DNA from 2 places in the Bacillus altitudinis genome. Region 2 is predicted to be linked to the other one. Evidence: riboswitches for the same ligand, from Rfam matches in the RefSeq annotation. Region 2 holds a riboswitch; the other holds the start of a gene.

Region 1 (4,437 bases), 1.4 Mb from region 2:
CGCCTCGAAAAGGAACCGAACTGATGCCGTTTTGCTGGAGAAACCATTGTAAATAAATTTGTGTCGCACGGTATTCAGTGAAGATAATGACTTTTTCATTTAATTGCTGAATGAGTTTAACGACTTCAAGTGCTTTAGAATTTTGTTCTACCTGGTTGATTTTCTCCATGATGTGCATCATCGCAGAAGCGCCTAGAATGTGTTTTTCCTCTTCTTGCATTTTTTTAATGGTCATATAGACGGCCTCACGGCTCGAACAGCATTCTCGTTCTAAGGTCATAATTGAAAACATGTGCTTCGTATAGGAAGGGTTTTCTTTTAACTTGCAAATTTCATCATATAGTGCTTGTTCTGTTGGGGAGAAATCAATAGAAATTGTCTTCACATGACGCTTTGACCACTCGATGCCAGTGTCTTGTCTCCGGTTCCGAATCATGACTTTATTGACTAACTGTTTTAGCCGGTCATGGTCTTCAAGTTGAAGGTCTTTTTTGGCAAAGAGGTCTTTAAATTGTGTTTCATTACCTAAATGGCCTGGCTTCAACAGAGAGACGAGATTAAAAATTTCTCCTATCCGATTTTGGATAGGTGTGGCTGTGAGCAGTAGGCAGAACTTTTTATTCAAATTTCTCACAAACTCATAGTTTTTCGTTTTATTGTTTTTCAGTTTGTGTGCTTCATCAATAATGACCATATCGTAGGAGATGGATAAGATCGTGTCTCGATGCGGCTGTCTTTTGGCTGTATCAATTGAGGAAACCACAACATCGCACTGCTCCCACACATAGCTCTTCTTTTGCTCGACAGCATCTATGTAAAATTTCGTCCGCAGTTCTTGTACCCATTGAGACACAAGGGAGGCGGGTACGAGAATGAGAATCTTTTTGGCAAGTCCGCGAATCATGTATTCTTTGATAATCAGTCCTGCTTCAACGGTTTTTCCAAGACCCACTTCATCTGCTAAAATGGCTTTCCCATTCATCTCTTCTACGACTCTTCTAGCGACTTCGAGCTGGTGTTTTAAAGGAGTAAATGCAGGCAGGTGCGCAGGTGCTTGCAGTCCTTCAAATGAATCAATGGCTGTCACTTTTTGTACCTGTGCTGCTAAACGGTACATATCCCAATTCGCCCAGGGACCGTCTGCTGTAAGCCGCTTTTGAAATTCACTTGCCCATTTTTGATCAAAGATCGTTTGAATATTCAATGTGACCGCCTGCCTTTCTGGTAGAGTGATGATAAAATCGTTCTGTTTTTAAACGCTTCATTTTTTGATAGCGATTTAAAAGATGTTATATATCAATAAAAGCGAACGATAATGAATGATTATTTTGAAAATGTTAATGATTTTTCTGTTGCTCTTCATCCATTTCTAATGGTAGGATGTTGGTAAGTGATCTAGAGAATAAGTCACCCATTTTGATAGTATGTCCAATAAAGGTGAAGAATATGAGCGGATGATGGTATGGGGAGAGACCTAGCGGTTATTTTGCACTGACAGGCGCCGAAGGAGCAAGCTGAATTGGTTCAGTGAATCTCTCAGGCAAAAGTACTCTTACCGGACGCAACTCTGGAGAGTGTTTGCGCAGCGATTTTTAGCAAACCACCAAAGGGGAAAACGCACAATGATGTTGTGCTGTAAACTTTCAGGTGCAAGGACAGAGACTTCTTTTTGATAAAAGGGAGCGCTCTGTCCTTTTTTGCTGTGATTTTTTTCTGAAAATTCAGCTTGTAATGTGCACTGTAAGAAAAAAGGGGGAAACGATTGATGTTGAAACGAACACCGCTTTTTCATGCGTATGAAACGTTTGGCGCAAAAACCATTGACTTCGGGGGCTGGGAATTACCTGTCCAATTTTCTTCCATTAAAGAAGAACATGAAGCTGTTCGAACAAAAGCAGGGCTGTTTGACGTGTCTCACATGGGTGAGGTGGAAGTCACAGGTCAGGGAGCTCTTCCTTTTTTACAAAGGTTATTAACCAATGATCTGTCAAAGCTGACAGACGGTAAGGCACTATATACAGCCATGTGTTATGAAGATGGCGGAACGGTGGATGATCTGCTCGTCTACCAAAAAGAAAAGAACAACTATTTGCTTGTGATCAATGCTTCAAATATTGAAAAAGATGTGGATTGGCTGCTGAAACATCAAGGTGAGGAAGACGTTTCGATTAAAAATGTCTCTGATCAAACCGCCTTGTTAGCCCTTCAAGGACCTCTTGCTGCTGACATCATCAAAGATGTTGCGGATGAAGAGGTAACGTCATTGAAGCCATTTACGTTTTTATCAAAAGCAATCATTGCGCAAAAAGAGGTGCTTGTATCAAGAACCGGCTACACAGGAGAAGATGGCTTTGAAATCTACTGCCAGTCAGAAGATGCTGTTCACCTTTGGACCGCTTTATTAGAAGCCGGACAGCCGAAAGGACTGATTCCATGTGGACTCGGTGCACGTGACACCTTAAGATTTGAAGCAAGACTTCCGCTTTATGGCCAAGAGCTCACGAAGGATATTTCTCCTTTAGAAGGCGGCATTGGTTTTGCTGTTAAAACGGATAAAGAAGCAGATTTTATCGGAAAAGATGCACTTAAAAAACAAAAAGAAGAAGGACCGAAGCGAAAGCTTGTCGGGATTGAAATGATAGATAAGGGGATTCCGCGGACAGACTATCCAGTCTTCTCAGGAGATAAGCAGATTGGTGTAGTCACAACCGGTACACAATCTCCAACATTAAAGAAAAATATTGGGCTTGCCTTGATTGAAACATCAGAGGCGCAGCTTGGGACAGAAGTGGAAGTGCAAGTTCGTAAAAAACGTCTAAAAGCCAAAATCGTCGCCACACCATTTTATAAAAGAGCCAAATAACGAGGAGGAATAGAGGATGAAGCACAGGTATTTGCCGCAAACAGAGCAAGATCAAAAAGAAATGCTGGATGTCATCGGTGTTCAGTCAATTGATGAGCTTTTCTCAGATATCCCAGAGAAAGTCAGATTCAAAGGTGCGTACAACATTAAAGAAGCCGCATCAGAAACAGAGCTAGTGCGGGAATTGTCTCGTCTTGCTGCAAAAAATAAAGATACAGTGGCTTATGCCTCGTTTTTAGGTGCTGGTGTGTATGATCATTACCAGCCTGTGATTGTCGATCATGTGATTTCACGTTCTGAATTTTATACAGCGTACACACCTTATCAGCCTGAAATTTCTCAAGGTGAATTGCAAGCAATCTTTGAATTTCAAACAATGATTGCTGAGCTGACCGGTATGGATCTTGCCAACTCCTCGATGTATGATGGCGGAACGGCATTAGCTGAAGCGGCGATGCTGGCTGCAGGACATACAAAAAAGAAAAAGATTGTGGTATCTGAGACGGTTCATCCTGAATCAAGAGCGGTGCTGAAAACATATGCGAAAGGACAGCATATTGAAGTCGTCGAGGTACCTGCGCGAAAAGGTCAGACCGATCTAGCTGCATTAGAAGAAGCCGTCTGCGACGAAACAGCAGCGGTCCTTGTACAATACCCAAACTTCTTCGGTGTTGTCGAACCGTTAAAAGACATTGAACCGATTGCACATAAAGGGAAAAGTCTGTTCATCGTCTCAAGTAACCCACTTGCACTTGGTTTACTGACACCACCAGGAAAGCTTGGGGCAGATATTGTCGTTGGTGATGCGCAGCCGTTTGGCATTCCAGCTGCATTTGGCGGACCTCATTGTGGATATTTCGCTGTGACGAAAAAATTAATGCGGAAAGTGCCGGGGCGTTTAGTCGGGCAAACAGAAGACGAGAACGGTGTGCGAGGATTTGTGCTGACCCTTCAAGCGCGCGAGCAGCATATCCGAAGAGACAAAGCGACTTCAAATATTTGTTCAAACCAAGCATTAAATGCGTTAGCCGCTTCTGTTGCGATGACGGCGCTTGGGAAAACAGGTATCAAAGACATTGCCTATCAAAACGTACAAAAGGCCCATTATGCCAAGACGCAGGCAGAAAAACATGGGTTACAGGCTGAAATAGAGGGCGCTCATTTTAATGAATTTGTGTTGAAACTGAATGAACCTGTGAAAGAAGCGAATGAGCGATTGCTTGAAAAAGGAATCATCGGTGGATATGACTTGGGACGGGATTATCCAGAGCTTCAGCAGCATATGCTCGTCGCTGTGACAGAACTAAGAACAAAAGAAGAAATTGATACGTTCATCAAGGAATTGGGGGATCGTCATGAATAAACAAGATCAGCCGCTTATTTTTGAATTATCCAAAGAAGGAAGAATTGGTTACAGCCTGCCTGATTTAGACGTACCTGAGGAGAAGCTCCCAGATTTATTTGATGAAACGTATATCCGCCATGAAGATGCGGAGCTGCCAGAGGTTTCTGAACTGGACATTATGCGTCACTACACAGCATTATCTAGGCGTAATCACGGGGTCGATTCTGGC
Region 2 (4,437 bases):
GAACTCACATGAAAACTGTATACAAAATGCTCTTAGGTGCTCTCCTTGGTTTTCTCGGTGCTTACTGTTTGCTGGCTGCCGAATTTGAGCTGACACTTCTGCAAGCTGCATTTGAAGCGACTCTTGTCATCACTGGCTTGACAGTTCTATTCATCATTTATTGTTTTTCAGGCATTTCACGCATGAAGAAAAGAGTCTCTCTTTCAGTATCTGGTGATGAGGAAGATGAACTAGAGGTAAAACAGTACCGAACCTTTACTGATGTAACGTTAGCTAATACGGTGAGTACCATTTTATCGATTATTGCAATTGGAATTTCCATCGTAACCGAGCAGCCACTCTGGCTGATTCTCGCAAATGCTGCCTTATTTTTGATCACCGTCATTCTTTCTTATGTATCGATCTCTGTCCTAAAGCTCGTCTATCCTAATCGTCACCTACCTAGTCCAACTGATAAAGATTATGGCAAAAAACTGCTCGCCATTTCTGATGAAGGCGAAAAGCATGTGATGCTCGATGGGCTTTTTCACACTTTTCAAATGATGAATATTTTATTGACTGGTGCCATGTTTATTTTGATTGTCTATTCTCTTGGCGCCAATCACTCTCAGCTCTTCTCTATCATCGTCGTTGGACTTGTTCTAATCATTCTTAATGCATACTATATGTTGAAGATTCGAAATCGTTAAATAAGCAAAAGCACAGCCATTTAAAAAGGCTGTGCTTTTTTCGTTCATTATGCTGAACGGCGTTTCTTTCGTGCATAAATCAAAAATAGAAACCCAAACCATACGGGTGTCAATAACAGGGCTGGACGTGTTGCATCAGCGAAAAGCATGATGACAAGAATGGCAGCAAAGAGCACAAGAACCGCTATATTCACAAAAGGTGTAAATGGTGTTTTAAAGGTAGACGCCTTATGCAGTTCAGGACGTGTTTTCTTATATTTCAGATGGCATATTAAAATAATACTCCATACCCAAATGAAACAAATGGCACTGATCGTTGTCACAATACCAAAGGCTTGTTCAGGAATCAGCTTGCTTAAAAGAGCCCCTACTGACACCACAATCGTCGACACAAACAGGGCATTACTTGGAACAGCATGCTTATTTAGACGGCCAAAAGATGCCGGTCCTTGTTTTTGATGACTGAGATTATACAAAATTCGGCTCGTTGAGAACATACCGCTATTACAAGCAGACGCCGCAGATGTCAGGACGACAAAGTTGATGAGTCCCGCCGCTACTGGTATCCCAATGAGTCCAAAGGTTTTCACAAAAGGACTTTCTGATGCACTGAGTTCTGTCCATGGGTTGATGCATAGTAATACAAAAATCGCACCTACATAGAAAAAGAGAATTCTTAATGGAATTTTATTAATCGCAGACGGGATATTTTTTTGCGGATTCGCTGTTTCTGCTGCTGACACACCGACAAGTTCCACGCCCACATACGCAAAAATCACCATCTGGAATGACAATAAGAAGCCTGTCACACCATTTGGAAAGAATCCTCCGTGTGACCACAGATTCGTTACCGTCACGGGCCCTGCATCTGTTTGAAAACCAATGATTAACAGGACAATTCCAACGCCAATCAACAGTAATATCGTAATCACTTTAATAAGTGCAAACCAAAATTCCATTTCTCCAAAAAGCTTCACCGTTAATAAATTAAATCCTAGCAAAATCAATAAACAAATAATAGCAGGAATCCACTGCGGAATATCAAACCAATACTGCACATACACCCCGACCGCAATAACATCTGCCATCGCTGTCATAATCCAGCAAAACCAATACGTCCATCCTGTCACAAAGGAAGCCCATGGTCCAAGATAATCCTCTGCTATATCCGTTAAAGATTGATAGCCCGCCTTAGATAAGAGCAATTCTCCAAGTGCCCTCATGACAAAAAAGATGGCCATTCCGACAATTAAGTACGCAAAAATGATCGATGGTCCTGCCAATTGAATAGCCTTTCCAGACCCTAAAAACAGCCCCGTTCCAATCGTTCCGCCAATGGCAATTAATTGAACATGACGGTTTGATAAATCTCGCTTTAACTCTTGTTGTGCCAATTTCAACACCCTCCTACGACACGATCCTATACTGAAATAATAAACTCACAAAAAGTCCATAAAAAAAGAGATTGGATGCGCTCCAATCTCACGGTCATAAAAGAATAGCAAAATAGAGAAAAGCAATACACAGTATGATCCATGCATCACAAATACAATATTTCGTACTCTTCTGTCCTTTTGCCTGAGATTGTGAACCCTTCGGCGCCGCACATACATGCGGTCTCTCCAGAAGCTGCTCCTGCCATAGTGTGACCCACAGCAATCATAGCCTTCGATATTTACTTTAAATGTTGCTATTTCTGAATAATTTTATATTTTACGCCTCTAAAAGAAAGCTGTCAATGGTAATCTTTTAAGATGTTGTTTCCTCCTTATCTGAAGCTGATATGACATCACTTCATCAACACCCCTTGATTAAGGTATAATGAAACAAAGAATGTTCGGCTCGTTTGGTGGAGACATCCATCTTGATGATGAACCATAGTTAGGCAATCCAATGAAGTTGGTGAAGACAAATGAAAAAAATGAACAAACAGCGTGTGACATTACAAGAAGTCGCTCGGCATGCCGGTGTATCGACTTCAACGGCCTCACTCGTTGTTCGCAACAACCCTAGGATCTCTGAAGCCACCCGGAAAAAAGTGCTGCAATCCATGGAGGATTTGGGATACGTGTACGATCGCGTCGCTGCCAATATGCGGTCGAAAAGTTCAAATATTGTGGGTGTGATCGTCACGGATATTTCAAACACCTTTATTTCTGAATTTTTAATCGGTGTGCAAACCACCCTTGAGTCACTTGGCTATACCGTTTTACTTGGGACAACCTTTGATAGTGTGGATAAGCAGGAGCGGCTCATCTCCACAATGGTAGAGCACCGAGTGGGTGGAATCATCTTAAATCCAGCATCGAAAAGTTCGACACGAACGGTCAAACAATTAAACAACATTCGCACGCCAAAAGTATTGGCAAATCGTGAATTAGCAGATGTCCATTGTGATTATGTCGGTGTTGATTATGAACAAGGCACTTGGATGGCGGTCCGTCATCTTCTTCAAAAAGGGCATCGCCGCATCGCTTTCTTAGGTGGAATCAAATCCTCCTCGACTTGGATTGAACGGATGAAAGGGTTCAAAAGAGCCCATGATGATGAGGACCTGACGATGGATGAATCTCTTATTATCGATATGGTGCCTACCCGTGAAGGCGGGAAAGAAGCCCTTGCCCAAGTGATTGACCTTCCCGAACCACCTACTGCTATTTTTTGCTTCAGTGATTTAGTGGCGTTTGGGGTGATTCAAGAATTGGCAGCGCGTGACATCAAGCCTGGTGAAGACATTGATGTAGTTGGGTTCGATAACATCCCTGAAGCGGAGATGTATCACCCGCCGCTCACCACAGTCTCATCATTTCCACGATCCATTGGAGTCAAAGCAGCCAACCTTTTGTATCATAAAATGAACGAGCAGGATGAAGAACTGCAGCGATTGATATTAAAGCCTCAACTTCATATTCGAGAAACCTCGACATGATCATGAAAAGGAGAATTGCAAAGCGATTCTCCTTTCAGATTGTTGACAAAGGGCTAAAATGAACTTTATTTTAGCCCTTTGTCTTCTTTTCAGCGTGATAGAAAACCTTTGCAGTCTAGGAAGGACGAGCACCGGAGCAGAGCGAATTTGACATTCGTGAGCACCGGAGCGCAGGACTGACAAAGAATGCGAGGGTTTGTCTACACGCTGAAAGGAGAATTGCAAAGCGATTCTCCTTTTTTTATTGAGCAAGTCAACTATTTCTTTATTACATTTTTCTTTTTTTAAATCACAAAGTCATAAACTTGACACATTTTATACACAGGAGTATATTTATCTCGTTGCTTCTTTTAGTATATCGTTATACCTTTTGTGAACATATCGTTATTTATGATATCAACTACAGTTAAAGATGGATCTTTTGATTCTGATCAAATCGAGGAAGTCCATCAACTTATGATAACTGTTTTTATTTTTAATTATTTAGTAGAACGATGTACTTATTTGAAGAACAGATGAATATTCATTATTTTTTCATCAATCACACAAGGGGTGTTGTGATGGACTTAATATTATTTACGTTTAAGGAAATAACAAAGGGTAACAAGAATTTGGCCCGAACAGGGTTTCAAATATAGGAGTGGGAACATGAAAAATCCATACATTAAATCATCACTTGGCATGTACTTAAACTATTTCATGCTAGGCATGATCAATATTATTGTGGCATCAAACATGGAAAGCTTATCTGAACGCTACCATGTAGATATTCCAAAAATCAGCTTGCTTGTATCAGCAATCGGTATCGGTAAATTAATT

Evidence for each region. A riboswitch is a leader RNA that binds a small molecule or an ion and turns the genes downstream of it on or off. The one in region 2 is predicted to bind glycine.
Region 1: it holds a riboswitch for glycine, as region 2 does, so the genes downstream of both, gcvT (glycine cleavage system aminomethyltransferase GcvT) here and ID12_RS04375 (amino acid permease) in region 2, are expected to answer to the same signal.

What each region holds. Positions count from the first base shown of each region.
Region 1 is NZ_CP009108.1:3,152,666-3,157,102, reverse strand. Features, by position in the region: gene ID12_RS15880 (DEAD/DEAH box helicase) at 1-1,204, opposite strand, end outside; glycine riboswitch at 1,455-1,562, shown strand; glycine riboswitch at 1,566-1,661, shown strand; gene gcvT (glycine cleavage system aminomethyltransferase GcvT) at 1,766-2,863, shown strand; gene gcvPA (aminomethyl-transferring glycine dehydrogenase subunit GcvPA) at 2,880-4,226, shown strand; gene gcvPB (aminomethyl-transferring glycine dehydrogenase subunit GcvPB) at 4,219-4,437, shown strand, end outside.
Region 2 is NZ_CP009108.1:870,448-874,884, forward strand. Features, by position in the region: gene ID12_RS04365 (helix-turn-helix transcriptional regulator) at 1-12, shown strand, start outside; gene ID12_RS04370 (DUF3169 family protein) at 9-689, shown strand; gene ID12_RS04375 (amino acid permease) at 737-2,083, opposite strand; glycine riboswitch at 2,246-2,325, opposite strand; gene ID12_RS04380 (LacI family DNA-binding transcriptional regulator) at 2,602-3,618, shown strand; gene ID12_RS04385 (MFS transporter) at 4,267-4,437, shown strand, end outside.